Regions from separate parts of the Streptococcus sp. ZY19097 genome, predicted to be linked through region 2. Evidence: predicted binding sites of a transcription regulator. Region 2 holds the regulator's gene; the other holds the start of a gene.
What was found. The regulator NrdR, encoded in region 2, represses ribonucleotide reductase genes. The targets are predictions, from matches to a motif close to ACACNATATATNGTGT.
Positions count from the first base shown of each region.

Region 1 (16,551 bases), 560 kb from region 2:
GACAGCTTAAGCGTGCAGGCGGTACAGGATAAGATTGATCAAGGAGTTATCACGGGTGGCATGATTCCCAAAATCGAAAGCGCAGCAAACACAGTTTTAGCAGGAGTTGGTCAGGTTAGGATTGGTGATAACCTTGAAACAGGAACGGTTATCTGCAAGGAGGCAAAATGAGTAAACTATTTCAAAATTATAAACGGGCAGACATTGAATTTATTAAAGCAGAAGGTAATTATTTGTTGGACGCTCAAGGAAAAAGATATCTAGACTTTTCTTCAGGAATCGGTGTCACCAACTTAGGATGTCATCCACAGGTAAAGTCTGCCTTGCAAAAACAGGTGGATTTGATTTGGCACCAGCCTAATCTTTACCAGAACAGTTTGCAAGAAGAAGTTGCACAAAAATTGATTGGAGACAAAGATTATCTGGCATTTTTCTGCAATAGTGGAGCTGAAGCTAATGAAGCAGCTATTAAAATTGCTCGCAAAGCTAGTGGCAAACAGAAAATCATTAGCTTCCAAAATTCTTTTCATGGCAGAACCTTTGGTTCAATGTCAGCTACAGGACAAGATAAAATCAAGGAAGGCTTTGGAGATGGCGTTCCTCACTTTGCTTATGCTAAGTACAATGATTTGGCTAGTGTTATTTCTCTAGTTACAGATGACACGGCTGCAGTGATGCTTGAGTTGGTTCAAGGAGAATCTGGGGTGCAGCCAGCTCGAAAAGATTTTGTTAAAAATTTGTCAGAATTTTGTCAATCTCAAGGAATTTACCTCATCGTTGATGAGGTCCAGACGGGGATGGGAAGAACAGGAAAACTTTTTTCCTTTGAACATTATGATATTGAGCCAGATATCTTTACGTTAGCTAAAGGTCTTGCCAATGGTGTACCTGTTGGTGCCATGCTTGCAAAATCAAGCTTAGGGTCTGCTTTTTCGTACGGCAGCCATGGTTCGACTTTTGGTGGGAACAAATTGGCCATGGCAGCAGCTTCTGCTACACTTGATGTTCTAAAAACACCAGAATTTTTGAAAGAAAGTATGGAAAAAGGTATCTATCTTCAAGAGCAACTCAGACATGCACTCGCGGATAAAGTCAGTGTGACACAAGTCCGAGGATTGGGGAGTATGATTGGTATTGAGACAACAGCGTGCTTGACAGATTTGGTAAAAGCTATGCGAGAGAAGGGATTGATTGTTCTAACTGCTGGAACTAATGTAATTCGTTTGTTACCTCCTTTAACCTTGAGTAAAGAAGAGATGGAAAAGGGAGTCTCGATTCTTGCAAGTGTATTTTTTTAGGTTTAGAAAAAATCCCATCTTTAGGAGACGGGATTTCTCAAAATTTATAATCCAAAATTGTAATCATCATCTTGCATGGCTTCAACAGTTCCAAGCAAATAACCATTTCCAACTTGGCTGAAGAAGTCGTGGTTAGATGTTCCTGTTGAAATCCCGTTCATGACGATTGGGTTGACATCGTTAGCGGTATCAGGAAAAAGGGGATCTTGTCCCAGGTTCATGAGAGCCTTGTTGGCATTATAGCGAAGGAAAGTCATGACTTCCTCGGTCCAGCCCACTCCGTCGTAGAGGGTCTTGGTGTAGAGTTCCTCGTTTTCATAGAGTTGGTAGAGTAGGTCGTACATCCAGTCGCGGAATTCGTCTTGTTCTTCTTCCGGCAATTCATTAAAACCGAGCTGGAATTTGTAGCCGATATAGGTTCCATGGACAGACTCATCACGGATAATCAACTTGATAATTTCAGCAACGTTGGCAAGTTTGTTATTTCCAAGATAGTAGAGCGGTGTGAAGAAACCAGAATAGAAGAGGAAGGTTTCAAGATAAGTTGATGCTACCTTTTTTTGTAAAGCTGTGCCATTTTCATAAATATCGTTAATGATTTTAGCCTTCTTCTGAAGGTATTCGTTGTTATTTGTCCATTCGAAAATGTCTTCGATCTCTTTCTTGGTATTAAGGGTTGAAAAGATTGAAGAATAAGATTTGGCATGAACGGATTCCATGAATTGGATGTTGTTAAGGACTGCTTCTTCGTGAGGAGTGCGTACATCCGCACGAATAGCTTCCACACCAGATTGAGACTGCATGGTATCAAGTAGGGTCAATCCGCCAAAGACTTTGCCCACAAGATCTTTTTCTTGGACAGATAATTTACGCCAGTCATCCAAATCGTTTGATAGCGGAATACGCGTATCTAACCAAAATTGTTCTGTCAATTTTTCCCAGGTTGACTTATCAATCACATCTTCAATTTCATTCCAGTTTATCGCTTGATAGTAAGTTGTCATGTTTATCTCCTAGTTGAGTGAGAATGGGTGCTAGCTCATCCTTATTGGTTAGCGTGTCAAACATAGGAGACTTAGTTCCAAGTTTCTAAAAAGTTACGACACGGAATAAAAGTCCCCATAATGTGACTTTTATGCAGTTAGTAAGGTAGCTAGCTAATTCGCCAGTAGTTCTTGCTACGTTAAATCACACAGCTTTCACATTGGTTTGATCCGACTTCTTCACCATCATCGGTAAAGGTTCGGACGTAGTAGATTGATTTGATGCCTTTGTTGTAGGCATAATTACGAAGAATTGAAAGGTCACGGGTTGTTTGTTTGCTTTCAGTTTTCCATTCGTAGAGTTCTTTTGGGAGCTCGCTGCGAAGGAAGAGTGTCATTGACAGACCCTGATCCACGTGCTCAGTTGCAGCAGCATAGACATCAATCATTTTGCGCATATCCATGTCGTAGGCTGATGTGTAGTAAGGAATTGTGTCAGTTGACAGGCCATTAGCAGGGTAGTAAATTTTACCGATTTTCTTTTCTTGACGTTCTTCGATACGTTGCGTGATTGGGTGAATAGAAGCAGAGCAGTCATTGATATATGAGATAGAACCATTTGGTGCAACTGCTAGGCGATTTTGGTGATAGAGTCCATCTTTCATAACAGCCTGACGTAGAGCTTCCCAGTCCTTTGCCTGAGGAATAAAGTGTCCTTCAAAAAGTTCTTTCACTCGATCAGTTTTCGGTACAAATTGACCTGTCACGTATTTATCAAAGTAAGTGCCATCTGCGTATTGGGATTTTTCAAAGTCTGCAAATGTCGTTTGACGTTCGCGAGCAATGTTATTGGATTCTACCAAAGTCCAGTAGTTCATAAGCATGAAGTAAATATCAGTGAACTCGATAGACTCAGGGCTACCATATTCAATGTGATGTTGTGCTAGGTAACTGTGCAGTCCCATAGCACCAAGTCCAAAGGTATGCGCCTGACTATTGCCATATTTAACAGTTGGGACAGCGTCAATACTTGATGAGTCTGTGACGAAAGTCAGTGCACGCGTCATTGCCTTGATGGAACGTCCAAAATCTGGCGAGGTCATCATGTTAACAATGTTTGTCGAACCAAGGTTGCAAGAAATATCAGTTCCCATCTTCACAAATTCTTGTGCATCATTAAGTTGGCTTGGTGTTTGCACTTGAAGGATTTCAGAACAAAGATTTGACATGATAATTTTGCCATCAATAGGATTGTGGCGATTGGCGGTGTCGATGTTAACGATATAAGGATACCCTGATTCTTGTTGAAGTTTTGAAATCTCAGTTTCTAAATCACGTGCTTTAATTTTAGTTTTGGTGATTCTTGGATTAGCTACAAGTTCATCGTACTTTTCAGTAATATCAATGTAATTGAAAGGAACACCATATTCCTTTTCGACAGTGTACGGACTAAAAAGGTACATGTCTTCATTGTTACGTGCTAGCTCGTAAAATTTATCTGGAACAGTCAGACCAAGTGAGAGGGTTTTGACACGTACTTTTTCATCGGCATTTTCTTTCTTGGTTGATAAAAAAGCGATGATGTCTGGGTGGAAGACGCTGAGGTAAACAACACCAGCTCCTTGACGTTGACCAAGTTGATTTGAGTAAGAGAAACTATCTTCGAAAAGTTTCATGACAGGAACAACTCCAGAAGCTGCGCCAGCATAGCCTTTAATAGGAGCACCAGCCTCACGTAAATTGCTGAGGCTAATCCCAACACCTCCTCCGATACGAGACAATTGCAAAGCCGAATTAATTGCACGACCGATTGCGTTCATGTCGTCTGTGACTTGAATGAGGAAACAAGAGACCAATTCACCGCGGCGGCTTCGTCCAGCGTTGAGGAAGGAAGGTGTCGCAGGTTGGTAGCGTTGATGGATCATCTCCATAGCCAAATCTTCTGCAAGCTGCTCAATACCATCAGCAAAATAGAGGGCATTGAAAAGGACGCGATCTTCGATACTTTCAAGGTAATAATCACCATCATTGGTTTTCAAGGCATATTGTTGGTAAAATTTGTAAGCAGCCATGAAAGATTTGAAGCGAAACTTTTGCGATTGCAGGAGTGCTGCCAGTTTTTCGATGAAGTCAGGTGAGTATTTGCTGATAAACTCACGCTCAATATAGTCCTCTTCAATCAGATAGTTGATTTTATCAGTAATGCTGTCAAATACCTTGGTGTTTGGTTTGACATTTTCAAGAAAAAAGGCACGTAGGGCTTCTCTGTCTTTGTGGAGAGGGATTTTACCATCAACTGGACGGTTAATTTCATTGTTCAGGCGGAAGTAGGAAACATCGCCGAGATTTTTAAGAGTCATGGTGTAAAAATTCCTTTATGTTAGATGATTTCTTTTAATTTATTTGGTTGAAAGCCTGAAAAGACAATATCACCTGCTTCAATAACAGGCGCAGAAGTGAAACCAAGACTTTTCACGTAGTCGATTTTTTCTGGGTGTTCATCAATGTTGATTTCAACAAAATCAGCACCTTCTTTTTCTAAAAATTTTTTTGTCATTTTGCATTGCATGCAGTTGTTTTTTGAAAAGATAGTGATCGTAGCCATCTTGTACTCCTTTATAAAAGTAATCCCTTTTTGGGAAACAGTGATGTAACTAGGATATACAAAATGAACGGAAAAAGCAAGCGATTTATCTTGGAAAACACAATATCTAGTATTAGAAGAACATGAAAGCACGAAATATTGTGGTATAAAGTTTTTTAACAGAAGATGTGACATAATATAACATTACAAAGAAAAAATATTGACTAAATATTCAGAAAGTAGTATAATTTATCCAACTATCTATTTACATTTTTGGGGGTTTGATATGACAGATTATCGCTCGTCACTTTCTTTTAACAATCATGATTATTCTTTTTTTGATATTAGAAAAGCTGTGGCAGAGAACGGTGGGAATTTAGAAAAGCTTCCCTACACTATTCGAATTTTACTTGAAAGTTTATTAAGAAAAGAAGACGGAGTAGATGTGACAAAAAATCACATTAAGAATTTAGTGAATTATACTCCAGAATCTCCGCAAGGAGAATTACCCTTCAAGCCAAGTCGTGTCATTTTGCAAGATTTCACAGGTGTTCCCGTGGTTGTTGATTTAGCTTCTATGCGTGATGCCATTGTTAAAAATGGTGGTAATCCCGATTTGATTAATCCTGAAATCCCAGTTGATTTGGTAATTGATCACTCTGTTCAGGTTGACTTTTACGGATGTGATACAGCCCTAGAGGATAATATTAATTTAGAGTTTAAACGTAATAATGAGCGCTATGAGTTTCTAAAATGGGCTGAAAAGTCTTTTGAAAATTATCGTGCCGTTCCACCTGCAACGGGGATTATCCACCAAGTTAACATCGAATTTTTAAGCGATGTTGTCATCGAAAAAGACAGTCTCCTTTACCCAGACTCTATGTTTGGGACAGATAGCCATACGACTATGATTAACGGTATTGGTGTTCTTGGTTGGGGTGTCGGTGGTATTGAAGCTGAGGCGGCTATGCTCGGAGAAGCATCATATTTTCCAGTTCCAGAAGTCATAGGTGTTCGTCTAGTTGGCAAATTACCTAAAATTGCAACTGCAACTGATTTAGCTCTTAAAGTTACTCAGGTGTTGCGTCAAGAAAAAGTTGTTGGAAAATTTGTCGAGTACTTTGGTGATGGCTTATCACATCTTAGTCTTGCCGACCGTGCGACAGTTGCTAATATGGCGCCTGAGTACGGAGCAACTTGTGGTTATTTTCCAATTGATGATGAGACACTTAATTATATGCGTTTGACCAATCGTGATGACAATCACGTTGCTTTGACAGAAGCTTATGCAAAAGCAAATCATTTGTTCTATAATCCAAATATTCAAGCAGAATACACTAAAGTTGTTGAGATTGATTTGTCAACCATTTCCCCATCTATCTCTGGTCCAAAACGTCCACAAGATTTGATTGATCTTACTGAGGCTAAACAAACTTTCCAAGAGAGCTTAATCCGAGAGGCAGGTGTCCAAGGATTTGGTTTGGGAAATGATGAAATCAATAAAACCGCAACGGTTCATTTTAACGACCATGATGAAGAAATAAAGACAGGTCATGTTGCTATTGCAGCCATCACATCATGTACAAATACTTCTAATCCTTATGTGCTCATGTCGGCAGGACTTTTGGCACGAAACGCTGTTAATAAAGGTCTGAAAGTTTCTCCAACGGTCAAAACCTCATTGGCACCTGGTTCTAAAGTTGTTACAGGTTATCTTAAAAATTCTGGTCTTCAGTCTTATCTTGACAAGCTTGGTTTCAATCTTGTTGGATATGGTTGTACCACATGTATTGGAAATTCAGGAAATCTTCGTCCAGAAGTTGCAGAAGCAGTTGTTAATTCAGATTTACTAGTATCTGCAGTTTTATCTGGAAATCGAAATTTTGAAGGGCGTGTCAATCCACTTGTCAAAGCAAACTTCCTTGCTAGCCCACCACTTGTGGTTGCCTATGCGTTAGCTGGTACAACAAATATCGATTTGACAACCGAGCCGCTTGGTTTTGATGATAATGGCAAAGCTGTTTATCTGACAGATATTATGCCAAGTAGCGACGAAGTATCAGCATTTGTTGACGAGTATGTAACGCGCGAACTATTTGAGAAAGAATATGAACATGTTTTCTCAGACAGCGACAAATGGAATCAGATTCCAACTGAAGAAAGTAAAAGTTATAGTTGGAACAAAGAATCTACCTATATTCAAAATCCACCTTACTTTGATCACCTGGGAGAAGATTTATGTATCAAACCTCTAAATAATCTCCAAGTATTGGCAAAATTTGGTGACACGGTTACAACCGACCATATTTCACCTGCAGGTAATATTGCTAAAAATAGTCCAGCAGCCCGCTATTTAGATGAGCATGGTGTAGCCTACGCAGACTTTAATTCTTATGGTAGTCGTCGTGGTAATCATGAAGTGATGATGCGCGGAACTTTTGCCAATATTCGAATAAAAAATGAATTAGCGGATGGAAAAATCGGCGGTTATACCAAATATCGTGGAGAAGTCATGCCAATTTATGATGCTGCCATGAACTATAAGGCCGACCAAATTGATACCTTAGTCATTGCAGGAAAAGATTATGGTATGGGCTCAAGTCGTGACTGGGCTGCCAAAGGATCAAACTTGTTGGGGGTTAAGGCAGTCTTAGCTGAATCTTTTGAACGTATTCACCGATCAAATCTTGTTATGATGGGAGTTCTTCCTTTGCAGTTCCTTGATGGTGATACTGCAGAAAGTCTTGGGCTAACTGGTTACGAAACATATGATATCAAACTTTCAGAAAATCCAGGCATTCAGGATATTGTTGATGTCATTGCTCGTGATGAAAACGGAGAGAAGACTTTTAAAGTCTTGGTTCGTTTTGATGCTGATGCCGATATTCGTTACTATAAAAATGGTGGTATTTTGCCTATGGTTGTTAGAAAAAAATTAGAAGGAGCGTAAGAATGGGAGAAGAAAACGGGCTTAAAGATCAGATTGCCTGCAACACGCGAATTAGTGCCATTATTGATGACGATTTGTCTTATGCAGGTTATAATATTTCTGAATTGATGGACAACAATGCGAGTTTTGAAGAAGTCATTTATCTTCTTTGGAACTTACATTTACCAACGCAGATTGAATTGAAGCATTTTGTCGATGAATTACGTGCAAATTATGCTATCTCTGATGCAGTTGAACAATGTATTTTAATTCAATCTCGCCGTCATTTGCACCCTATGAGTGTCTTGCGTTCTACAGTCAGTCTTCTGGGGGTTTATAATATCAATGCCGAGGACAATTCTGTTGAAGCAACCTATGAGCAATCTATTCAGTTAATGGCTAAAATGCCAACTATAATAGCTACTTTTGCACGATTAAGGATGGGTTTAACACCCGTAGAACCTAGGGAGGATTTAGGTTTTGCAGCAAATTTTCTTTATATGTTAAACGGTGAGGAGCCTACACCTCTTCAAGTTACTGCGCTGAATAAAGCCCTAGTCCTTCACGCTGATCATGAATTGAATGCCTCTACATTTGCGGCGCGTGTGACAGCATCAACATTGACAGATATCTACTCTTGCGTAACCACTGCTATTGGAACACTCAAGGGTCCTCTTCATGGCGGTGCAAACGAAAAAGTATTTGATATGCTCAGAGAAATCCGCGAACATGGAAATACCGAGGTTTATTTGAAAGAAAAGTTGGATTCACAAGAAAAAATCATGGGATTTGGGCATCGCGTTTATAAAACGCAAGATCCTCGTGAAAAATACCTTCGTGAAATGGCGCAGCAATTGACACAAGGAACAGAAGATGAAGTGTGGTTCAATCTATCATGTGAAATTGAAGCCTATATGAAGAATACTAAAGGGTTGATTCCAAATGTTGATTTTTATTCAGCTACGGTTTATCATGTTTTGGGAATTGACAGTAGTATTTTTACGCTGATTTTCGCTATGAGCCGTGTCTCTGGCTGGATTGCTCACATTCAAGAGCAACAAAAAAATAACAAGCTCATTCGACCACGCTCACATTACATCGGTCAATTGAATTTAGAATACATACCAATTGGTAAGCGCTAAGGGGGATTTATGGCAAACAAAATTTGTTTTGAAAATGGTCAACTAAATGTTTCTGACAACCCAGTTATTCCTTTTATTGAAGGTGATGGTGTTGGACGAGATATTTGGAAAAATGCTCGTGCTGTCTTTGATGCAGCTGTTGAGAAAGCCTACGATAGCCAAAGAAAAGTTACTTGGTTAGAAGTCTTGGCGGGGAAAAAATCTTTTGATGAAACAGGTAGTTGGTTACCTGAACAAACTTTATCTACAATCAAGGAGCACTTAGTTGCTATCAAAGGTCCTCTGGAAACACCTGTAGGAGGAGGTATCCGCTCACTTAATGTTGCCCTTCGTCAAGAGTTAGACCTCTTCGCTTGTGTTCGACCTGTTCGTTACTTTAAAGGAATTGAAAGTCCGTTAAAAAATCCTGAAAAAACTAACATTACTATTTTCAGAGAAAATACGGAGGATATTTATGCAGGTATCGAATGGGAAGCTGGAACGGCAGAAGTTACTAAGGTTATCGATTTCTTGCAAAATGAAATGAAAGTTAGTAAAATACGTTTCCCACAAACGTCCAGCATTGGCATCAAACCTATTTCAGTAGAAGGAAGTGAGCGTCTTATCCGCTCTGCTATCGAATACGCCTTGACCAATCAGCTGACTAAGGTTACCTTAGTACATAAGGGGAATATCCAAAAATTCACCGAAGGTGGATTTCGTAAATGGGGTTATGAATTAGCCAAACGTGAATATGCCAAAGAACTCGAAAGTGGTAAATTAGTTGTTGATGACATCATTGCGGATAATTTTCTTCAACAAATTTTGCTCAGACCAGAGCGCTTTGATGTTGTTGCCCTGACAAACCTTAACGGTGACTATGCTAGCGATGCTTTGGCTGCTCAGGTTGGTGGCATAGGCATTTCACCAGGTGCAAATATTAACTACCTGACGGGACATGCTATTTTTGAAGCAACTCACGGCACTGCACCTGATATTGCAGGTCAAGATTTGGCCAACCCATGCTCTGTCCTTTTATCTGGTTGTATGCTTTTTGACTACCTTGGGTGGACAGAAGTGTCAGAAAAGATAAGTAAGGCTATTGAAACAGCCTTTGCAAAGGGATATTTCACAGCTGATCTTGCAAATGGCAAAGCTTCATACAGTACTAGTGAATTTGCACAAAAAGTCATTGAAAATCTCTAATGCAAAACACCTCCTGAATGAGTTTAGGGAGGTGTTTTGCAATATTTAATTAAAAAGGATATAATCAAGGACGAGAAAGGTTGGAAACTATGATTTATTCAATATCAGAAATAATTTATCTTTTTCTCTTCTATTCTTTTGTTGGGTGGCTATGGGAAACAATTTACTGTTCCATTTTAGATAAGCGCTTTACCTACCGAGGTTTTCTGGTTGGACCGTATTGTCCCGTTTATGGTTTTGCAGTGACGACCGTTTTACTTTGTACAACTCCCTTTCAAAAGAGTTGGTTAATGCTGTTTTTAAGTGGTATGTTGATTGCGACAGCCTTCGAGTATCTAGCGGGCTGGTTTTTAGAAACATTTTTCCATATGAAACTTTGGGACTACAGCCATGAGTTCGGAAATATCAAAGGTAGGATTGCCCCGAAGATTTCACTTTTTTGGGGATTCGGTATTTTGATTTTGGTTAATTTTATCCACCCCCATGTCATGGATTTGCTATTAAGAATTGATGAAAAATGGTCTCTCTTGGTAGTGCTTGTCATGGGAGCAGACTGTGTCTGGACAGTAACAGATACAGCGAAGTTCCATCAAGCAGCTCTTGCCTTTGAAAAGCAGATTCATCGTGAGCAGGAAAAATTTCAAGCATCACTTCATCAACAATTTGATGATTTGAACCAGCAAGCAGAACTTTTAAATCAACATTTTGAAGAATTAAAAGATAACTTATTAGATTTTGTTAAGGAAAGAAAAATTAAACCCTTTAAATTTAATCAGCGCCGCTTGTTGAAAAATTACAGTAAATTCAGAGCTGCGGATGCTCCATTAGTGACAGAAATGCACAAACAAATTGCTTTAATTAAAGGAAAGATTACAAAAAAAGATTAGTCTTGATTGTTATGTAAACCCTTTTTCATGAATTATTTTCAGAAAAAACGTTCTAAAGATTGAAAATCAAAATTCATTGTGCTATAATCTTTAATTGTAAGGGTTATCATAGGATAATTCAAAAATAACACAATAAAAGGAGAATCCATTATGGCTTCTAAAGATTTCCACATTGTTGCAGAAACAGGTATTCACGCACGTCCAGCTACTTTGCTTGTTCAAACAGCTAGCAAATTTGCATCAGACATCACTTTGGACTATAAAGGTAAAGCAGTTAACCTTAAATCAATTATGGGTGTTATGAGTCTTGGTGTTGGCCAAGGTGCAGATGTTACTATCTCAGCTGAAGGTGCAGATGCCGACGATGCACTTGCTGCTATCGAAGAAACAATGACTAAAGAAGGATTGGCTTAATTATGACAGAAATGCTTAAAGGAATCGCCGCCTCTGATGGCGTTGCTGTTGCTAAAGCATATCTACTCGTTCAACCGGATTTGTCTTTTGAAACTACTACAGTTGAAGATACAAATGCAGAAGAAGCTCGCCTTGATGTCGCATTACAAGCATCGCAAGACGAGCTTTCTGTTATTCGGTCGAAAGCAGTGGAAACGCTTGGCGAAGAAGCAGCTGCTGTGTTTGATGCTCACTTGATGGTTCTTTCTGATCCAGAAATGATTAGTCAAATTAAAGAAACTATCCGTGCTAAGCAGACAAACGCAGAAACAGGACTTAAAGAAGTAACTGATATGTTCATTACTATCTTTGAGGGAATGGAAGATAATCCGTATATGCAAGAACGCGCTGCAGATATTCGCGATGTGGCAAAACGTGTTCTGGCTCACTTACTTGGTGTTAAACTCCCAAATCCTGCGACTATTGATGAAGAATCAATTGTTATTGCACATGACCTAACTCCATCTGATACTGCTCAGTTGAACAAACAATTTGTTAAAGCTTTTGTTACTAATATCGGTGGTCGTACAAGTCACTCAGCTATCATGGCTCGTACACTCGAGATAGCTGCGGTATTGGGTACAAATGATATCACTAGCCGTGTTAAAGACGGTGATGTTGTCGCTGTTAACGGTATCACAGGTGATGTTATCATCAACCCAACGGATGAACAAATTGCTGAATTCAAAGCAGCTGGTGAAGGTTATGCGAAGCAAAAAGCTGAATGGGCTCTTCTTAAAGATGCTAAAACAGTTACAGCTGATGGCAAACATTTCGAACTAGCTGCAAACATTGGGACACCTAAAGACGTTGAAGGTGTTAATGACAATGGTGCAGAAGCAGTTGGTCTTTACCGTACTGAGTTCCTTTACATGGATTCTCAAGACTTCCCAACTGAAGATGAACAATACGAAGCATATAAAGCAGTACTTGAAGGCATGAATGGCAAACCAGTTGTGGTTCGTACTATGGATATCGGTGGAGATAAGGAACTTCCTTACTTCGATCTTCCGAAAGAAATGAACCCGTTCTTGGGATTCCGCGCTTTGCGTATTTCTATCTCTGAGACTGGGGATGCGATGTTCCGCACACAAATCCGTGCTCTTCTTCGTGCATCAGTTCATGGTCAATTGCGTATCATGTTCCCAATGGTTGCCCTTCTTAAAGAATTCCGTGCAGCTAAGAAAGTATTTGATGAAGAAAAAGCTAACTTGCTTGCTGAAGGTGTAGCAGTAGCTGATGACATTCAAGTTGGTATCATGATCGAAATTCCAGCGGCAGCAATGCTTGCTGACCAATTTGCTAAAGAAGTTGATTTCTTCTCAATTGGTACAAATGACCTTATCCAATACACAATGGCTGCAGACCGTATGAACGAACAAGTATCATACCTCTACCAACCATATAACCCATCAATCCTTCGTTTGATTGCTAATGTTATCAAAGCTGCACATGCAGAAGGCAAATGGGCTGGTATGTGTGGTGAAATGGCTGGTGATCAACAAGCTGTTCCACTTCTTATGGGTCTTGGCTTGGATGAATTCTCAATGTCAGCAACATCAGTTCTTCGTACACGTAGCTTGATGAAGAAACTTGATACTAAGAAAATGGAAGAATACGCTAACCGTGCGATTACAGAATGCGGTACAGCAGAAGAAGTTCTTGAATTGGCCAAAGAATACGTTAACGTTGACTAGTGTCTCCAGTTCTCATGGAACTTAGTTTCATTTTCATAAGTGATAAGTAACTATATACAAAAACAGGCACTGTCTACTCCTTGTCTTTCGATGACATAAGTAGATAGTGCTTTTTTGAGTGACTTAGAAAAGCTTGTAAATTGATTAATGGGTAGAATTTGAACGATTAATACTCTTCGAAAATCAAAATTATCCGTTGTCAACTTGCCTTGATGAACTCAAGTTCTATCGTCGGCTTCGTTTCCTAGGCTACTTTTGATTTTCATTGAGTATTATATGAGGATTATTAAGAATGTGTGGGTTAAGCAACGACCAAGGAAGAATTCTAAGTGATTTTGAAGTGCTATGGTTGGGTCAAATAATCAAAATGATTTTTGGAGGTGGAAAATAAAATATACGTAGTAGGTAACAAAAAGTATGCCAAAATCAGAGCATCCTAAAAAAGCAAATGCCAAAACTATTTTAGCTTTGGGTGCTGATATTTTAATGAATAGAATTTAACGGCTGCAGAGATTATATAGCCGTTTTTTAGTTGTGATAAGATTGTTTGGAAAGGATAAGTTGTAAATTTTGGGCTAGATTTGCGTTATTTTGCAATTGAACAAAGTTTTTTTGACTTGGGTAAAGGTAATTGTAATCTAAAAAGTGAATATCATCTGTATAGGTCAAATCCCCCAAGTGGTCATGCTCTGCGATTTTTAAAATAACAGTTTGAGGTAAGATGTTATAGGGGTAAGTTATTGTAGTTTCATCTAGCACTTTTTGTGCGCCCTCGATTTGCTTTTGGAAAACATGACGAAGATAGGTGACATTTTTAGTAAACATTCCATTGTCAAGATAGAGAGATAGTGCTTTTTGCATGATTAGACTGGTGTCATAATCCATCATTTTTTTGTAGGATAGAAAAGTTTCTGTCAAAGCAGTCGGTAAGATTAAACTTCCAAGTCTGAGAGCTGGAAAGAGGGTCATGGAGAAAGATTTGAGATAAATGACATGATCTGAGGTATCATAATAATGTAAGGGCAGGTCGTTTGATTTAGCAAAGTCGCCCATGTAATCATCCTCAACAATGTAAACGTCGTAACGTTGCGCTAATTCAATGATTTTTTGCTTTTCAACGCTGGAATATGACAGCCCTAGTGGATTTGAAAAGCGTGAAATAGTATAGAAAAACTTGATATCACCAGTTTTGAAGAGTTTTTCTAATTGGTTTAAATCCAATCCTTCAAAGTCACGATTGATGGTTAAAAAAGGTAGGTTTTGTGCTTTTACCAAATCAATCATACGATGATAGGTGGGCTGTTCCAAGAGAATTGTTTTCTTTTGGTTAGGAAAAGTAATTTGAGATAAAATATAAAGTGCTTGCTGGGTTCCTGAAGTTACTAAAATATTTTTTTCCTTAGTGTAAATAGCATCTTCAGAAAGGTAGTTTTTCAAAGATGTCAACAACTCCTCCAGCCCCTGATGTTGGTGGTAGTAGTTGAACAAATAATTTTCGCGGTTAACGAGACTTTCAGCCATGCAACGTCGAAAATCTTCAAAAGCCATATTATTGTAGTCACTCAAGCTGATATTTAGAGGACTCTCTTGTTTGAATTTTCTCTCTAAAACATAATAGCCGCTCTTTTCAACTGCATAAACTAAATTACGAAATTTTAGTTCCAAAAGAGCACGTTGTGCTGTGTCTTTACTACATTGGTATTTTTGGCTGAGTAAGCGAATTGACGGTAATTTATCACCTTTTTGCAGCTGCCCAGAGTTTATCTGTGCAGCAATTGTTGATACAATATCTTGATACTTGCTCATTCATCTGTCCCCATACAGTTAATTATTATCTCTATTGTAATATAAATTGAATTTTCTTACAATAGAAACAACTCTTGTTGCAACAAGTTGTGATTGACAGGTTCGAAAATATGATGTTAGTTAAATAATCCATGGAAGAAGGAGCTTATGCCAAGAAAAACAATAATAGTCGCCAATGACATGGTTGGTATTGGCAAAGTCGCTTTAACAATTGCTTTACCAATTTTGTCAGCTTGTCAAATCGAGGCAATTCCCTTGCCAACAGTCCTTTTATCATCCCATACGGGTGGTTTTGAAAAAGTTTATGCTAAAAATTTGACCGAGGAAATGGGAGAAATACTTGATGTTTGGGAAAAACTCAATTATTCTCCAGATGGTTTGCTAACAGGTTATTTCAAGTCTTCAGAACAGATGAATTTATTGCTAAACTTTTCTCAAAAAATGGGATTGAGACGTTTTGTTGATCCAATTATGGGAGATAAAGGACACTTGTATTCCGGTTTTGATGATAATTTTGTGATAAATATGCGCCATTTCTGTTATCAAGCAGAGGTCATTATTCCTAATCTTACCGAGGCGGCTTTATTGACCAATAGCCCCTATCTCGGTGAAAAATATAGCATTCAAGATATCGAGCAACTCTTGAAAAAATTAGCCGTTCTGGAAGTCAAACATATTATTTTAACAGGAGTCTCCATCAAGCCTGGTGAGGTTGGTTTTGCTCACTTTGATGCTTCAAACGACAAGATTAGTTACTATATGTCTCACAAATTTGCAGAGCATTTTTATGGTACCGGTGATTTACTAACTGCTATTTTGGGTGCAGCTTATTTTCATAAACTTGATTTTGGAAAAATGGCAGAGCTGTCCTTAACATTTATAAACAGAACCTTAAAAACAACGTTGGAGTGCCAGAATGATTTACGATATGGTCTTCTGTATGAATCACATCTGAATTTTCTCACAACAACCGTTAGTCATCTTTTGGAGGAAAAACATGAAAAATCTCTCAACACGTCAACTAATTGAACTCAGTCTTTATGCTGCCTTAATCATTATCAGTGTTCAATTTCTACGTATACCAGTAGGGCCTCAGTTTATTCATCTAGGCAATGCCTTGGTAGTTTTGGCAGTTCTCATTTATGGTTCAAAACTTGGTGCTCTGGTTGCTACTATTGGACTTGGACTTTTCGATATTTTGAATGGTTATGCGGCAGAAGTTTGGATAACCATTCTTGAATCGCTAATTGTCTGCTATATTCTTCATCTAGTTTTTGAAAAACTGCTTAATTCTCAAGATAAAACAGCAAATATTATTTTGGTTGCTATTATAGCAGCAGTCGCAAAAATTATCATGAATTTCATTAAGTATAGCTTAATCAATGCCATTGTGGGAAATTTACCAGTTGATACCGCGATGCTTACAGCCTTGGTCAAAATTGGCGGAACATTTGGTACCTCATTAGCGACAGCTATTGCTGTACCTATCTTATACCCTATTTTCAAGAAAATATTAAATCAAAGATGAGAAATGTTTCACATTGACAAAAGTCTCAAGATTTGCCATAATAAGATAAACAAAAGCCG
Region 1 covers NZ_CP160400.1:1,306,858-1,323,408, forward strand. Annotated here, with positions in the region: gene argB (acetylglutamate kinase) at 1-171, shown strand, start outside; gene ABZ559_RS06735 (acetylornithine transaminase) at 168-1,298, shown strand; gene nrdF (class 1b ribonucleoside-diphosphate reductase subunit beta) at 1,343-2,302, opposite strand; gene nrdE (class 1b ribonucleoside-diphosphate reductase subunit alpha) at 2,482-4,641, opposite strand; gene nrdH (glutaredoxin-like protein NrdH) at 4,662-4,886, opposite strand; gene acnA (aconitate hydratase AcnA) at 5,152-7,815, shown strand; gene ABZ559_RS06760 (citrate synthase) at 7,818-8,936, shown strand; gene icd (NADP-dependent isocitrate dehydrogenase) at 8,946-10,121, shown strand; gene ABZ559_RS06770 (putative ABC transporter permease) at 10,211-11,008, shown strand; gene ABZ559_RS06775 (phosphocarrier protein HPr) at 11,159-11,422, shown strand; gene ptsP (phosphoenolpyruvate--protein phosphotransferase) at 11,425-13,158, shown strand; gene ABZ559_RS06785 (PLP-dependent aminotransferase family protein) at 13,687-14,964, opposite strand; gene ABZ559_RS06790 (pyridoxamine kinase) at 15,112-15,993, shown strand; gene ABZ559_RS06795 (ECF transporter S component) at 15,962-16,492, shown strand.
Region 1: the regulator NrdR is predicted to act here: its motif matches at 4,984-4,999, upstream of nrdH (glutaredoxin-like protein NrdH).

Region 2 (16,551 bases):
AGGGAATTGGGATACTGAGAAGTTTTATGGTGGGAAGCAATTTTAGGCTGAGTATTTGATTATGCTTGAAGCATAAAAAGATTTTACTCGTAAGAAAGGAGGGATTTCAAATTTTTCTAATTGTATCATTTTTGATGCTCGCACTGATTTGTTGTTTTATAAAAAAACAATCGTTATTAGTGTTGGCATTTCAAAAAGCTAAAAATCTTAGTACGGATAATTCAAAAGAATTGTTAGATCAGGAAGGAAATCGATCACAAATTGCTGAGTTAAAAGAAAGCATTGATTATTTGTCAAAGCAACTTGAACAAGAACGCCAAACACAGCAACAATTTATTAGTGATATTAGTCATGAGTTGCGAAACCCTATAGCTGTTTTGTCAGGACATATTAGCATGTTGCAGCGTTGGGGGAAAGAGGAACCTGCCATTTTGGAAAAAAGTCTCAATATCATGTCCCAAGAAATGCAACGGATGGCTATTATGGTTAATGAAACTTTGGACACTGTTCGCCTTCAAGGAACTGTTGAAGGACATGAAGATGAAATGACTGATTTAGGCGAATCCGTTGAGAAAATTTTAGCCAATTTTAGACTCTTGAAAGAGGACTTTACTTTTGATTTTGATTCTAACATAAAACCGATTACTGGGAAGATTTATGCCCTGCATTTTGAACAAGCCTTAATTATTTTATTGGATAATGCAGTCAAGTATTCTGGAAATTCTAAGAAGATTGAAGTTGACTTAAATGTTCAAGAAGATTTTGCTTGTTTGTCGGTTATTGATTATGGGCAAGGTATGTCGGAACAAGATTTGGATCATATTTTTGACCGATTTTATAGGAGTGAAACTTCAAAAATGCAAGTATCAACTCAAGAAGGAGCTGGAATCGGCTTAGCAATTCTAAAGCAAATCGCTAATGCCTATCATTTGTCTATTCAGGTTGATAGCCAACTTGGAGTTGGGACTTCATTTCATCTAAAAATTCCGATTGTTGATAGTGCAAAATGACATTAGCTACCGTTCCTTGGAATAATTTATAAAAATCAATAAATTTAAGAGAGTAGCTATATAACGTTTATCTCTAACAAAAGGTGTTGCAAAAACGCCTTTTTATTATGAAAATATTATCATGAATTGCGAAAATCAAAACGCTATTTTGCGAACTTAATTTGATAAATGTTTTAAAACTTAAAAGAATAAGAAATTGTCTTTGGCTTTTGTTATTATTGAAAATATGGTAAAATAAGGTATTAAAATGTTAGAATAGGGGTGTTTTCATGCGTTGTCCAAAATGTAGTTTTAATAAATCAAGTGTCGTTGATAGTCGCCAAGCAGAAGAAGGAAATACGATTAGACGACGCCGCGAATGCGAAAAATGTCACACCCGCTTTACAACCTTCGAAAGAGTTGAAGAATTACCACTTTTAGTGATTAAGAAAGATGGTACGCGGGAGCAATTTTCACGGGATAAAATCCTCAATGGTATTATCCAAAGTGCTCAAAAACGTCCAGTCTCAAGCAATGATATTGAAAATGCGATTAGTCGTATTGAGCAAGCTGTTAGAAGCCAATATGATAGCGAAGTCTCTAGTGAAGTTATTGGCAATCTGGTCATGGACGAACTAGCTGAACTAGATGAAATTACCTATGTTCGTTTTGCATCTGTTTACAAATCTTTCAAGGATGTTGATGAAATTGAGGAACTTCTCAAGCAAATCACTGATCGTGTCCGTAGTAAGAAAAGTAGTGTAACCAATGAATCCAATTGATGATTTTCTTTTTCTAAAGCATAATAGGGTTTCTTACGATTCCACAACCCTTATTCAACTCTATTATCCTATCATGGGGAGTGACGCCCTTGCTGTTTATGAATATCTTGTTGCTTTTTTTGATAATGGGGCTCATACTCATAAATTTAGTGAGTTGCTTAATCACCTCCAATTTGGGATGAAGCGCTTGGAGGAAGCTTTAGTTATGCTAACGGCTTTGGACTTATTGGTTCTTTATCAGACTAGGGATAGTTACATATTGAAAATAAAGCCTGCGCTAGGGAACGAAACTTTTCTGGCAGACCCAGTTTATCGGAGACTTTTGGAGCTACGTATTGGTGAGATTGCGGTATCTGAATTGGAAGTTTCCATTCCTGAGAATGCACGTGATATTTCTAAGACATTTTCCGATGTTTTCAATTCCGAAATACAAAATCAACCTAAGTCGTCGAAAACGGATCCAACCTTTGATTTGGTCAGTTTCCAACGTCTGATGACTCGAGATGGTCTTTCCTTTTCGGAAAACGAAAAAATGGATGTTATTGGGCTTTATGCTTTTGCAGATAAGTATAAGATGAATTGGTTTGAGGTGTATGGCTTGGCAAATGAAACAGCCATTAACCGCAAAATTTCTCTAAAACGGATGGAGGCTAAAAAGCAGCAGCCGTCCCAATCTCAGGTCAATGGCGATTTTACAAACAGTGAATTAGTGGTTATTCAGCAAGCCAAGTCTCTATCGGCTCTTGATTTTCTCAAGGTTATCAAATCTTCTCGCAAGGCTGTTGTGACAAAAGCAGAGCGTAATCTCTTAGAAGATTTGGCGCAGATGAGTTTTTTGGATGAGGTTATCAACATTTTGGTGCTTTACACCTTTAACAAGACCAAGTCTGCTAACCTGTCTAAGCCTTACTTGATGACCTTGGCAAACGATTTTTCATACCGCGGTATTGGGACGGCTGAAGCAGCTGTTGTAGCGCTCCGCCATTCTCCAGAAATACAGAAAAAAAATGCTGCTAAACCAATCAAAAAATCGAATGTACCTGAATGGAGCAATCCAAATTACAAGAATGAAACTAGTCAAGAAGAATTAGCAAAATTGGAAGCTGAAAAACGTCAACTTCTTGAGAAATTAGGAAAGGAGTGAGTAGATGGAAAAAATTGGACAAACCCTCAATCATTTGGGACGCTCAGGTCGTGTGGTAGCTGAAGAGTTGATGCAGGCTATCTTAGCAGATAGAGATGTGGCTGATTTTATCGCTGCTCACCAGCTGACACCAGAACAAATCAAGCTCAGTCTGCCTAAGTTCAACCAATTCCGAAATGAACGTGCTAAATTCGAGAACGGGGATGAGAGTTATATTGCCAAGGGTTATCAGCCTATTTTAACCATGAATGAAGGTTATGCTGATGTGACTTACCTAGAGACGCGTGAACTCAAGGAAGCTCAACGGAAACAGGCAGTAGAAGGGCGAATCAGTTTGATGAATTTGCCTAAATCTTACAAGCATATTTCTTTTGAGGATATTTTCTTGGATGACAACCATCGTCTGGCTAGTTTTGGCAGTTTAGTTGATTTTGTCAATGACTATCCGAGTCAGGGTCAGAAAGGGCTTTACCTCTACGGAGACATGGGTGTTGGCAAGTCTTATATGTTGGCTGCTATGGCGCATGAGTTGTCAGAGCGTAAGGGTGTGACCACCACCATGTTGCACTACCCATCCTTTACCATTGATATTAAAAATGCTATAAATGGCGGTCGTGTCAAGGAAGAAATTGATGCGGTCAAGACAGCACAGGTCTTAATTTTAGATGATATCGGTGCTGAGCAATTTTCATCTTGGGTGCGTGACGAAGTACTTCAAGTTATCTTGCAGTACCGCATGTTAGAAGAATTGCCAACATTCTTTACGTCAAATTATTCTATGGCTAATCTAGAAGCTAAGTTAGCTGATGGCCGTAAAGGTGATGAGTCTTGGCAGGCTAAACGTGTTATGGAGCGCATTCGTTTCCTGGCCAGAGAAATGCATTTACAAGGTGAAAATCGACGTTAGGATAGCTGAGCTAGCGGTGGCTAGCCGGCTTTTTCAGGCGAATGTTCTATCAATAGAAAAATGCTTCATCAGATGGAAGTCAAACTTAGACTCAATGAAAATCAAAAGTAGCCTAGGAAACGAAGCCGACGATAGAACTTGAGTTCATCAAGGCAAGTTGACAACGGATAATTTTGATTTTCGAAGAGTATTAGACCTCGTTGCCTTGATTTGATGAGTGTTAAGGTTTAGTAGAGTTTAACCGCTTACTAACCAAAATTAGCAGAGAGAGTTTTTCCTGCACCTTAGTTACATGTGAAAGGAATCCCCTAAATGAGGGGAAGGTATTTATTTTATGGCTTTACCTACAGTTGCCATTGTTGGTCGTCCAAATGTTGGAAAATCGACATTATTTAACCGAATTGCGGGGGAGCGCATCTCTATTGTCGAGGACGTTGAAGGTGTGACACGAGACCGTATTTATACGACTGCTGAATGGCTTAATCGCAAGTTTAGCATTATTGATACAGGTGGTATTGATGATGTTGATGCGCCTTTTATGGAGCAAATCAAGCATCAAGCTGATATTGCTATGACGGAAGCAGATGTCATTGTTTTTGTTGTTTCTGGTAAGGAAGGTGTGACAGACGCAGATGAGTACGTGGCAAGAATCCTTTATAAAACCAATAAACCTGTTATTTTAGTTGTCAATAAGGTTGACAATCCAGAAATGCGCAATGATATCTATGATTTCTATTCTCTTGGACTTGGTGATCCTTACCCAGTGTCATCTGTTCATGGAATTGGAACAGGTGACGTTTTAGATATTATTGTTGAAAATCTTCCAACTGAACTTGAGGATGAAAATCCTAATATTATAAAATTTAGTTTAATTGGTCGTCCAAATGTTGGAAAATCTAGTCTTATCAATGCTATGCTTGGTGAGGAACGTGTAATCGCCAGTCCCATTGCTGGAACGACACGTGATGCCATTGATACCAATTTTGTTGACAGTGAGGGTCAAGAGTACACCATGATTGATACGGCTGGGATGCGTAAGTCTGGTAAGGTCTATGAAAATACTGAAAAATACTCGGTCATGCGTTCAATGCGTGCTATTGACCGTTCGGATGTTGTGCTCATGGTTATCAATGCTGAGGAAGGTATTCGTGAGTATGATAAGCGTATTGCAGGTTTTGCCCATGAAGCTGGTAAAGGTATTATCATTGTCGTTAATAAGTGGGATACGATTGAAAAAGACAATCATACAGTTACTCAGTGGGAGGCAGATATTCGTGATAATTTCCAATTTCTAAGTTATGCGCCAATAATCTTTGTCTCTGCGGAAACCAAGCAACGTTTGCATAAACTTCCTGAGTTGATTAAGCGCATTAGTGAAAGCCAAAACCGTCGTATTCCATCAGCGGTCCTCAATGAAGTCATCATGGATGCCATTGCTATTAATCCGACACCAACAGACAAAGGGCGTCGCCTCAAAATTTTCTATGCAACTCAAGTTGCGGTGAAACCACCGACCTTTGTGGTCTTTGTCAATGAAGAGGAACTTATGCACTTCTCTTACATGCGTTTCTTGGAAAATCAAATCCGTGCAGCTTTTGGATTTGAAGGTACGCCAATAAAACTTGTTGCACGAAAACGTAAGTAATGAAAGCAGGGGCTGGGAATTTCCCACTCCTCTTTCTTTGGACTTTGTCAAAAACAAACTGATATATAATCGATATCATCGAGTTTGATTAGTATAGTCAATTAGTTTGTCTTTGATTACTTCGACGTAAGGGGAAACTCCGTTTCCTTATTTCCAACTTCAAACACTCCGCTGGAGTATTTGAACTCGCCTGCCGTACTTTACGAAAGTGACTTGCTTCGCATGTCTTATTTCCAACCTAGAACAGCCTAAAGGCTGTTCTAGCAACCTGCAGCTCGTTGCCTTGTACTAAAAGCAAACTAAAGACTATATAAATTAGGAGTTTTCAATTTGTGTATGGCTCAGTTTTGGAATGTAAAAGACGAGCTAATCTGCTAATTGATTCTGCGCTGAGATGTTGGTATGGACTTTGTGAAGTGAGATTGGATTTGAAGCCTGATTTCCAAAAAGGAATGCAATTTAAACAAGAGAAAGCCTACGTCCACTGACTAAGAAAAGTCACAAAAATTGGCTTTTGATTTTTATGAATAGGGGAAAAATAGAAATAAGATGAAAAATAAAATTGTTACAATTCTTAAAGATTTGTACGCTTACAAGTACACCTACATTTTACGGGCGACCATCTTGCAATTAGTGATTACAACGCTTGGGTCCTATGTTTTGTCTCTCTTACTTCGTGCAGCTCTAGTCAGCTCGGACTTGCCTGGACTGACCATTGATAATCTAAGCTCCTTTTTAATCAATCCGATGACATTGGGCTTGCTTCTTCTGTACCTATTTGCATTGGCATTTTTGGTCTTTTTTGAGTTTACATTGTTGGTGGAAATGCTCCGCTATAAGGAAGAGAAGTTACGACTCACATTTTCAAGACTGAAAGAGGACATAGGCAATTTTTTCACATCATTATCAGGAGGTCATATCGTTGCCTTTTTGGTATATTTGATTCTAACGATTCCTTTTTTGCAACTTTTTTTATCTTCAGCTCTTCTTGAAAATCTCTATATTCCTAAATTTATCTCAGGGGAGTTGGTCAAAACGACTAGCGGGAGTGTGATTTACTATGGACTTTATGCTTTGTTGGGATATTTGAATCTGCGTTTCATCTACACTTTACCCTTAACAGTAACCAATAAAGGTCAGCATTTCGCTCAAAGCATGGCACAATCATGGAAGATGACAAAAGGAAGAAAATTATTTGCCTTATCAGGTCTACTTTTAGTGCTTTTTATTCTGATGATTGTCACGATGGTTTTTGTTGTTTTAGGGATTAGTATAGCGAGTGTGCTAGATAGCAACAAGAGCGATCTTCTAATAGAGACACTTTTCCTATCTTTTGTTTGGGGAACTGTTTTTGCAGCTAGCCTTCTTTTCAAACTAGGCTTTCTATCTTACTTACTACATGTTTTAGATTTGGAAAAAGCAGAGCAGGATCAGCTAACTCCTCAAAAACCAAAAAAAGGACGTTCGTTTGCTTTAGTAGCTCTACTAATAGCTATTGGCGGTGTCAGCTTTATATATAATAGCAGCGGGCTGTCAAGTCAAAAAACAGAAAATATTCAGGTTATTGCCCACAGAGGACTTGTCAGCAAAGGAGTTGAAAATTCATTGGAGGCCTTGGAAGCAGCGGTGAAAGCAGGAGCAGATTATGTTGAGATGGATGTGATTTATTCAAAAGATGGGCAATTTGTAGTTAGTCATGATGATAATCTTAAACGCTTAACTGGAAAGAATATTGCTATCTCAGATTCGAAGGCTGAGCAAGTCGTGGGTCTTCCAATCCATCAAAATGGTCATAAGTCTCACCTTGTTTCCTTTGATACTTATGTCAAAAAGGCTAAAGAATTAGGTATAAAATTATTAGTAGAATTGAAACCAACTGGAAAGGAAGCTAGAAATTACGAGCAAGATTTTGTTGATAAGTTAAATCAGTTAGGAGTTTCAAGAGATTATCTAGTTATGTCATTAGATTTGCCAACGGTTGAAAAAGTTAAACGCCTAGATAAGAACCTAACGGTTGGGTACACGATTTCATTGCAAGTTGGAGATTTTACAAATCAAACAGTTGATTTCTATGCTATTGAGGATTTTTCTTACAATGAGTGGCTAGCGGCAAGTGCACATGCAAAAGGAAAGAAAATTTACGCTTGGACGATTAATGCTGAAGAAGATATTACCAGGTATCTGCAAAGCAGTAGTGATGGTATTATTACTGATTATCCAACTGATGTCAAAGAAATGAAAGCAAACTTTAAAAAAGATGACAGCTATCTTGAATATTTCCTACGCATTTTCAGCCTTTAATAGTCGAGAATTTTGATTGGGAATTATAGTCCCGATTGAAAATTACAAAAATAAGGGTTATAATACTTCTTACGAGGTAAAATCTATGAAAACATTCGACAAATCATCAAAATTAGAACATGTTGCTTACGATATTCGGGGTCCTATCTTGGACGAAGCCAATCGTATGATTGCCAACGGTGAAAAAATTCTTCGCCTTAATACGGGAAATCCTGCTGAGTTTGGTTTCACAGCACCTGATGAGGTCATTCGCGATTTGATTATGAATGCCCGTAACAGCGAAGGTTATTCAGATAGTAAAGGGATTTTTTCGGCTCGTAAGGCTATTATGCAATACTGTCAGCTAAAAGGTTTTCCAAACGTTGATATTGATGATATTTACATTGGAAATGGTGTTTCTGAGCTGATTTCGATTTCCCTGCAAGCTCTTCTTGACAATGGTGACGAGGTGCTTGTACCGATGCCAGACTACCCTTTATGGACTGCCTGTGTCAGCCTTGCCGGAGGGAATGCTGTGCATTATCTATGTGATGAAGAAGCAGGCTGGTTCCCAGATATTGATGACATTAAATCAAAGATTACTTCAAATACCAAGGCAATTGTTGTTATCAATCCTAATAATCCAACTGGTGCCCTTTATCCCAAAGAACTACTTGAGGAAATTGTCGATATTGCTCGTCAGAATGACTTGATTATTTTCGCTGATGAAATTTATGACCGTCTGGTTATGGATGGTAAAGAACACGTCGCCATTGCCAGTCTGGCTCCAGATGTTTTTTGTGTTTCCATGAATGGTTTATCAAAGTCTCACCGTATTTGTGGTTTCCGCGTGGGATGGATGGTACTTTCGGGACCAAAACACAACGTTAAAGGATACATTGAAGGGTTAAATATGTTAGCCAATATGCGGCTTTGTTCTAATGTTTTGGCACAGCATGTTGTACAAACTTCTTTAGGTGGCTATCAGTCGGTTGATGAACTTTTAAAACCGGGTGGTCGTATTTATGAACAACGCAATTTTATTCATAAGGCTGTGAATGAAGTACCAGGGCTGTCAGCAGTCAAGCCAACAGCAGGTCTGTATATCTTCCCTAAAATTGATCGTGATATGTACCAGATTGATGATGACGAAGAATTTTGCTTACAGCTTTTGAAGCAAGAAAAAGTGATGCTAGTACCTGGAAAAGGCTTTAACTGGATGACGCCAGACCATTTTCGTATTGTTTACTTACCTCGTGTTGAAGAGTTAGCAGAAGTTCAAGAAAAATTGACTCGCGTCCTTCGACAATATCGCCGTTAATTCAGCCCAAAAATCACCGTGAAGGTGGTTTTTTACTTTTATACTCTTAGAACCTGTATTCACAGTTCAGCGCTTCCATCCAAGGCTAGTCTTTAAGCTGCCATCGTTAGTTTTTTAAAATATAGTCAGTATTTCCTCAAAAACCTGCCTTGGTTAGCGAAAAAACATCTCTTATTATAAAAGTACTTCATTTGTTCTTGTGTCTCTTTAGGATAAATCAGGGTTGGAGAGAAATATGCAATCAAAATGCTGTTTTCTTAGTGTGTTTTATTATATTTATCTGTATGATTGGTAGCTTTAGTTTTGACTTTTTTCAAGGTATGAATAATTGTCAAAAAAAGAAGTAATTTTCTGATAATTATTTGCCAAAACAGTTTTGCTTTGATATAATTGTACTGCAAACAATTTCAAAGGATAAAGGAAAAATGCCGAATTTATTAAACAAAACTCGAAAAATTACATCTATTTTGCAACGCTCGGTAGATAATCTGGATACTGATTTGCCATACAACACAATGGCCGCTCAGTTAGCAGATATTATTGATTGCAATTCATGTATTATTAACGGTGGTGGTAATATTTTAGGGTATGCCATCAAGTATAAGACTAATACAGACCGAGTTGAAAAGATGTTTGAGGAAAAGAAACTGTCAGAGGAGTATGTCAAGGCAGCTAGTCGTGTTTATGATACAGAAGCTAACCTTTCTGTTGATAACGATCTGACAATCTTCCCTGTAGAATCTAAAGACATCTACCCAGATGGGCTGACGACTATCGCACCTATTTATGGAGGGGGTATGCGTTTGGGATCACTAATTATCTGGCGCAATGACAAGGAATTTTTAGAAGATGATTTGATTCTAGTTGAAATTGCCAGTACAGTAGTTGGTATCCAGTTACTTAACCTCCAGACTGAAAATCTTGAAGAAACGATTCGCAAGCAAACAGCTGTTAATATGGCTATTAACACACTTTCATATTCTGAAATGAAGGCTGTCGCAGCAATTTTGAACGAACTTGGTGGGATTGAAGGTCGATTGACTGCCTCTGTTATTGCTGACCGTATTGGAATCACTCGTTCAGTGATTGTTAATGCTCTGCGTAAACTTGAGTCAGCAGGAATCATTGAAAGCCGTTCACTTGGTATGAAGGGAACTTATCTTAAAGTTATCAATGAAGGTATCTTTGATAAATTAAAAGATTACAAATAAAACATAAACTGGGACTGAATATGCTTTTCAGCCCCTTTTGTATAAAAGGAGAATGTCTAATGGCAAAAGCTTTGATTTCAATTGATTATACTTATGATTTTGTTGCAGATGATGGTAAACTGACAGCTGGCAAGCCTGCTCAAGCTATCGAAAATAAAATTGCCCAACTAACACAGGAAGCTTTTGAGAATGGTGATTATATTTTCTTTGCTATCGATGGACATGACGAAGGGGATGTTTTTCATCCTGAAACCAAGCTATTCCCACCACACAATATCAGGGGAAGCAAGGGACGTAATATTTATGGGAAATTAGGAGTGGTTTATGAAAATATTAAATCGGATAGTCGTGTCTTCTGGATGGATAAGCGTCATTATTCGGCTTTTTCTGGGACTGATCTTGACATCAGATTGCGTGAACGGCATGTGACAACCATTATTTTGACTGGTGTATTGACGGATATTTGTGTTTTGCATACGGCTATTGATGCTTATAATCTGGGCTACAAGCTCGAAATTCCGGCAGCAGCTGTTGCTAGTTTGACCAAAGAAAATCATGACTGGGCGCTCAGCCATTTTCAAAATGTCTTAGGTGCAAAAATTATCGAATAAGTTTGTTAAAAAGGCTAATGATAAGTCGAATTCTTTGCTGATTTGATACTTTTTGGGTATAATAAAGCGTATTTTAAAGAACAGAGGATTTTCATGGTTAAAGCCCTAGAACTATATTTAGTAACGGATAATAACGGCTTAGAGGCTGTTGCATTTTACAAAGATGTCTTTGATGCAGAAGTGATCTCTTGTACAACTTTTGGACAAGCCATTCCTGATACTCCAGAAGAACATAAAAATTTGGTCCTTAATGCTAATTTGAACATCGGAGGCATTCGTCTGCAGTTGTCTGATAATGGTCCAGATTACGACTATATCCAGGGGAATAACATGACAGCTTGTATTCAGTTGGATAGTGTTGAAGAAGCTCAGGCTATTTATCAAAAATTGTCTGTTGATGCCAAACGAATTGATTTGGAACTTCAGGAAACACCTTGGAGTCCAGCTTATGCTAATCTAGTGGATAAGTTTGGTATTTCTTGGCAGATCAATACTGATATCCCAGGTTTTGTGTCTGAAAGTGTTACATTTTAAGGAGGAAGAGATGTTTACAGAAACTACAGGTATCATGCTCTATGTTGATGATGTAATTGCTGAGAAGGAGTTTTGGGCTGCCATTGGGTTTAGCATTCAAAATGAAACTGAAATGATGGGCTATGAGAGTTTTGAGATGAATCCGCATAAAGACAGTAGCACAGTCTTTACTGTTTATGACAAAGAATTCATTAAACAGGTATCGCCTCAAGTGATTGATCATGTGCCAAGCGTTTTGTTTGAAGCTAAAGAGATTGAAAATCTCCAGGAACGTGTTGCTGGATTGACAGATACAGCAAGTGATGTTCAAACAGAGCCGTTTCCTAATTTTAATTTTGCGTCACCAAGTGGGATTTATTTCGCTGTTAGAGGTGTTTAAGTCTTTGCATTTAGCAATATTTTGTTTCGTACTTCCTATACATGTGAAGTTGATAATGCTTCTTGAATTAATTTAATCTTTTTACTTACTCTAAATTGTTATAATTTTCCCATTTAAAACTTGTATATCATCAGACCTGATGTCTGTTTTTATGCAAGTTTATTTTTATACTCATCGAAAATCAAAATTATCCGTTGTCAACTTGCCTTGATGAACTCAAGTTCTATCGTCGGCTTCGTTTCCTAGGCTACTTTTGATTTTCATTGAGTATTAGTTTGAAAAAAAGTAGACATTATTTTTGAAAACGCTTAATGTTTTTGCTGACTTTTCTTTAGAGATATGTTACAATTGAAGCAAGCGCTTGCATAAAAGCGAATTTTATTTTAGAAGGGAAAACATATGCCAACTTTGAAGGATGTTGCTCTGCGTGCGAATGTTTCAAAAATGACGGTCTCTAGGGTTATCAATCATCCAGAGATGGTAACGTCAGAATTGAGAAGATTAGTCTACAAAGCTATGGAAGATTTAGACTATCAGCCTAATCCTGTTGCTAAAGCACTTGTTTGTAAAAAATCGCTTGTGGTTGCTGTGCTTGTTTTAGAAGATTTGGAACGCGTTGATCCCTATTTTATGAAATTAATCAAAGGAATATCTGCAGAATTAAACAAGCACCAGTATGCTTTACAGCTGGCAACGGATTTGTCACAGTTACAGGCCATTAAGCAGTGTGATGGTTATATTGTGACAGGGATGCGGCAAGAAGATGTTCCCTTTATAAAAAAGTTATCAGAGCCTGTGGTAGCCTTTGGTGAAAATGACTATGGTATTCCTTTCGTTGACTCCGACAACTACAAGGCTAGTAGAGATGCTACCCGTTATGCAGCAGAGTTGGGGTATGAGCATTTGACTTTTTTAGGAATTGAAAGTAAGGAAGGATTTGAACAGGCGAGAGAAGAGGGGTATTTGGATGCTTTTTCTAACAAGTTAGTTACTCCTAAGATTCTTCGTTCAGCTAATAGCGCTTCTCAAGTGGGAGAAGTTTTAAAGCGAGAGTTACCTATACCCAAAAACAGTTGCTTTATTTGTGCTTCTGATCGTATTGCCTTGGGAGCAGAGCGTTTTTTAGAAGGGAAAGGCTATCAGATACCTGAAGAGATTGGGATTATTGGATTTGATGGTGTTTTTTTGGATAAAATTGCTTCGCCACGATTAACGACTATGAAGCAACCTGTTGAAAGAATGGGAGAAATCTGTGCACAACGCCTTTTAGACCTAATTGACCATCGAAAAACAAAAGAATCCTATTATCATCGGGCAGATTTAGTCGTTGGAGGAACAACTCGGCAAACTCTTGGAAACCAGAGAGTATCGTTTTAGTGATTTTGGGAAATATGAAATAAGAGAGGCTAGAGTTCTAGTCTCTTTACTTTTGTACTTTGAACATTGAAACTATCTTTAATGGAGTATCATCAAGTTGGCTAACGAAGTCAAGAAAGGCAAACTGAATAATTAAAACTCCACTTTGAATGTTGGTTTTAGGTACGGCTTCATTTTGCATATGAGGTGATTTTCAAAGAATCCTATTCTTACAAATTTGTAAGAATGATGTTAGGAACTGTAAGTTAGCGTGTCTAAAAAGAGTCTATAATAGAATTATCAAGTTAAGAAAAGAGGCAAATTTTATGTTTAGAAAAAAATCAAATTTAACCCCTCAAAATGGTCGTAATAATCGTTCAAAAACCTCGGAAGAATTATTAGAACATGGGTATTTTCTCGCCGGTCTCTCACAAGAGATGAATCGTCTTTATACCATAGCGTGAGAGACCGTGGCTTTACTTTTGTTAATGAGTTTCAATAGAAATACTGGAGGTGAGTAATGTTTTATTTTAAGCTTGCTTATCAAAATATCAGAAAATCGCTATCTATTTTCGCTCCTTTTGTCTTGGCAAGTACAGTACTGTACACCTTGCTTTCTTCCCTTTTTCTGATAATACTCAGTCCTATAAAGAATACTATGGGTTCTGGCATAGTAGCTTTGGTACTGGGGGTGGTCGTGATGACTATTTTCTCCTTGATTATGGAAATTTATAGTTTTAACTTCCTGATGAAACAAAGGGCGCGTGAGTTTGGGCTGTATAATATATTGGGCATGACTAAGAAAAGAGTGTCGCTGATTGCAAGTATTGAACTATGGATGATTTTTATCATCATTATCTGTCTAGGTAGTATTCTCAGTGGCGCATTTTCTAATCTACTATATCTGATTTTTATTAATCTAATACAGGTCAATCAGTTTAATTTTGTGGTAATACCTATGGCATTTGTATTGACTGCAGTGATATTTGCAGGTATATTTGCTGTTTTAGAAATCATTGCAGTGCGTACAATTGGAAAAGTGAGTCCCCTTCTTCTTTTTAGGAGCAGTGAAAAGGGAGAACAGGAACCTAAGGGAAATTTACTTTTAGCTGTTTTATCACTTTTATCTTTGGGATTAGGTTATTACCTGTCTCTTTCATCGGGTAATAAGTCTGGTTTAGCAGTCATTTATCTCTTCTTTTTAGCGGTACTTCCTGTTATTTTGGGAACCTATCTTTTTTATGTTAGCTTTATTGCCTGGTATTTGAAAAGACGTCGTAGGAATAAAGTCTATTTTTATCAGCCTGAGCATTTTATCACAACATCGCAGATGCTTTTTCGTATGAAACAGCATGCTGTTGGTCTGGCTAACATCACTTTGTTAGCCGTTATGGCATTTGTAACAGTTGCGACGACGGTTTCACTTCACACGGGTACCATTAGCTCTGTCGATAAACAGTTTCCCAAAAAGAGCTCAATCATTTACAAGGTTGCCAACCGTTCGCAAGGAGAAGAAGCGTTTCAATTATCTGTTTTGAAAAAATATCCTGCAAAGGCAGATGGTGCTATTAGATACTTGACTGCAACTTTAGCACTGCCCTATGATGGAGGGCAAGCGCTTGCTCTAAATCCTACTAATCAAACGAATCCAGTAAAGGGAAAATTTTATTATACTATCCTTGTCACGCAGGATGATTTTCGCAAACTAGGTAATGAGTTAGCTCAACTTAAAGATAATCAGATTACGTTTATCACGCCGGAGGTGAGCAATGAACTTAGACAGCTTACTATAGGAAATGAAACCTATCAAGCTATAAAAGGACCTGAAAAGTTATTCTTACCTGACCTCTATGCTACGTTTAATCCAGCTTTACTTGTGGTTGCGAACGACAACGTTTTGGAAATGGTTATGGAAAAATTCAGTCAAGTAGATGAAGTGATGGGCGTAGAAACAAAGATGGAATATCATGTTTTCACAGACTTATCTAATAAACAAGTACAACATATAACCTCAAAAGGCGGAGGTTTTACTGATAAAAACATTAATGGTTACATTGTCCAAAAATCGGATACACTTGCTATGATGCTCAGTTTTACAGGTGGCTTTCTTTTTACAGGTTTTATGTTGGGAATCAGCTTCCTTTTAGGAGCGGCACTTATTATTTACTACAAACAATATTCAGAAGGTCATGAAGATAGGAAAACTTACAAGATTTTACAAGAAGTTGGTATGAGCAAGCAGTTTGTCCAACGAACAATCAACTCGCAAATTATTTTGGTATTTTTCTTGCCACTTCTGATGGCTAGTCTGCATTTCGCAGTTTCCCTTGTTCTTTTAAAACGCATGTTAGCAGTCTTTGGTGTTACCTCATCTTCTTTGATTTATAGTGTCAGTGTTATAACCATTTTGTTGATTTGTGCTATTTATTATCTTATCTACAAATTGACCAGCTGTATCTATTATCGTATTATTGAACGATGATCGTACTTGTTTGAATTTTGTTAGTTCATTATGTTTAAAGTCTACAGAGTAACTTAATAGTAAAGGTGAGCTGAAAAAACTAGATTATGGTCCAAATGTTCATCTCCTAAAAAGCAAATAACCCTTCAAAGTATTTAATGGTTGAAGATGTTTATTTGCTTTTTGTTTTTACTATGTTAAAGCTTTGTCTGCCCCTCTAGATAGGATTAATACTCTTCGAAAATCAAAATTATCCGTTGTCAACTTGCCTTGATGAACTCAAGTTCTATCGTCGGCTTCGTTTCCTAGGCTACTTTTGATTTTCATTGAGTATAAATTAGCGTTATTTTCAGTGAAATCTGTGTATTCAAATGTTATATTTTGTTATATTTGTCAGAACTAGGCATAAAAATGTTACCGGTAACATTTGTGCAACCGCTTGCATTTATTTTAAAAAAAGTTATACTGAAGTATAAGTAAGATCCAAAGGAGATTATTATGCCTAAGAAACGTTCAAAATCATGGCTTGAGAAAAAAGAAATTTTTTCCATTCGAAAATTTAAAGTGGGAGTAGCTTCAGTAGCTATTGCTGCTAGTTTTTTTGCTCTAGGTCAGCCTAATTCTCTTGTAAGAGCTGACGAGGCAGCCGTTCAGTCTGAGCAAGTTGTAACAGCTCAAAGTGATAGTGGCTCGACTACTCAAGTAACAGACTTGACAGCAAGTCCTGAGACAAGTCAGGCAACAACTACAACTGTTACAGATGAAGTAGTAGTGGCAACTGAAACGGGTAGTTCATCTCCTGCTGAACCCCCTGCGCTAGCAGCTGATAGTCAAACAGAAAATCAAAGTATCACAGCTGATGCGACTCCAGCAACAACTACCCCGATTTCTGAAGAGCAACCTTCAGAAAGTGCTGCGGCTTCTGTTGAAA
Region 2 covers NZ_CP160400.1:1,862,391-1,878,941, reverse strand. Annotated here, with positions in the region: gene ABZ559_RS09370 (HAMP domain-containing sensor histidine kinase) at 183-1,010, shown strand; gene nrdR (transcriptional regulator NrdR) at 1,280-1,771, shown strand; gene ABZ559_RS09360 (helicase loader) at 1,758-2,915, shown strand; gene dnaI (primosomal protein DnaI) at 2,920-3,822, shown strand; gene der (ribosome biogenesis GTPase Der) at 4,157-5,467, shown strand; gene ABZ559_RS09345 (glycerophosphodiester phosphodiesterase) at 6,017-7,768, shown strand; gene ABZ559_RS09340 (pyridoxal phosphate-dependent aminotransferase) at 7,854-9,068, shown strand; gene codY (GTP-sensing pleiotropic transcriptional regulator CodY) at 9,494-10,279, shown strand; gene ABZ559_RS09330 (isochorismatase family cysteine hydrolase) at 10,339-10,890, shown strand; gene ABZ559_RS09325 (VOC family protein) at 10,984-11,424, shown strand; gene ABZ559_RS09320 (glyoxalase) at 11,435-11,803, shown strand; gene ABZ559_RS09315 (LacI family DNA-binding transcriptional regulator) at 12,203-13,180, shown strand; gene ABZ559_RS09310 (ABC transporter permease) at 13,680-15,641, shown strand; gene ABZ559_RS09305 (pullulanase) at 16,119-16,551, shown strand, end outside.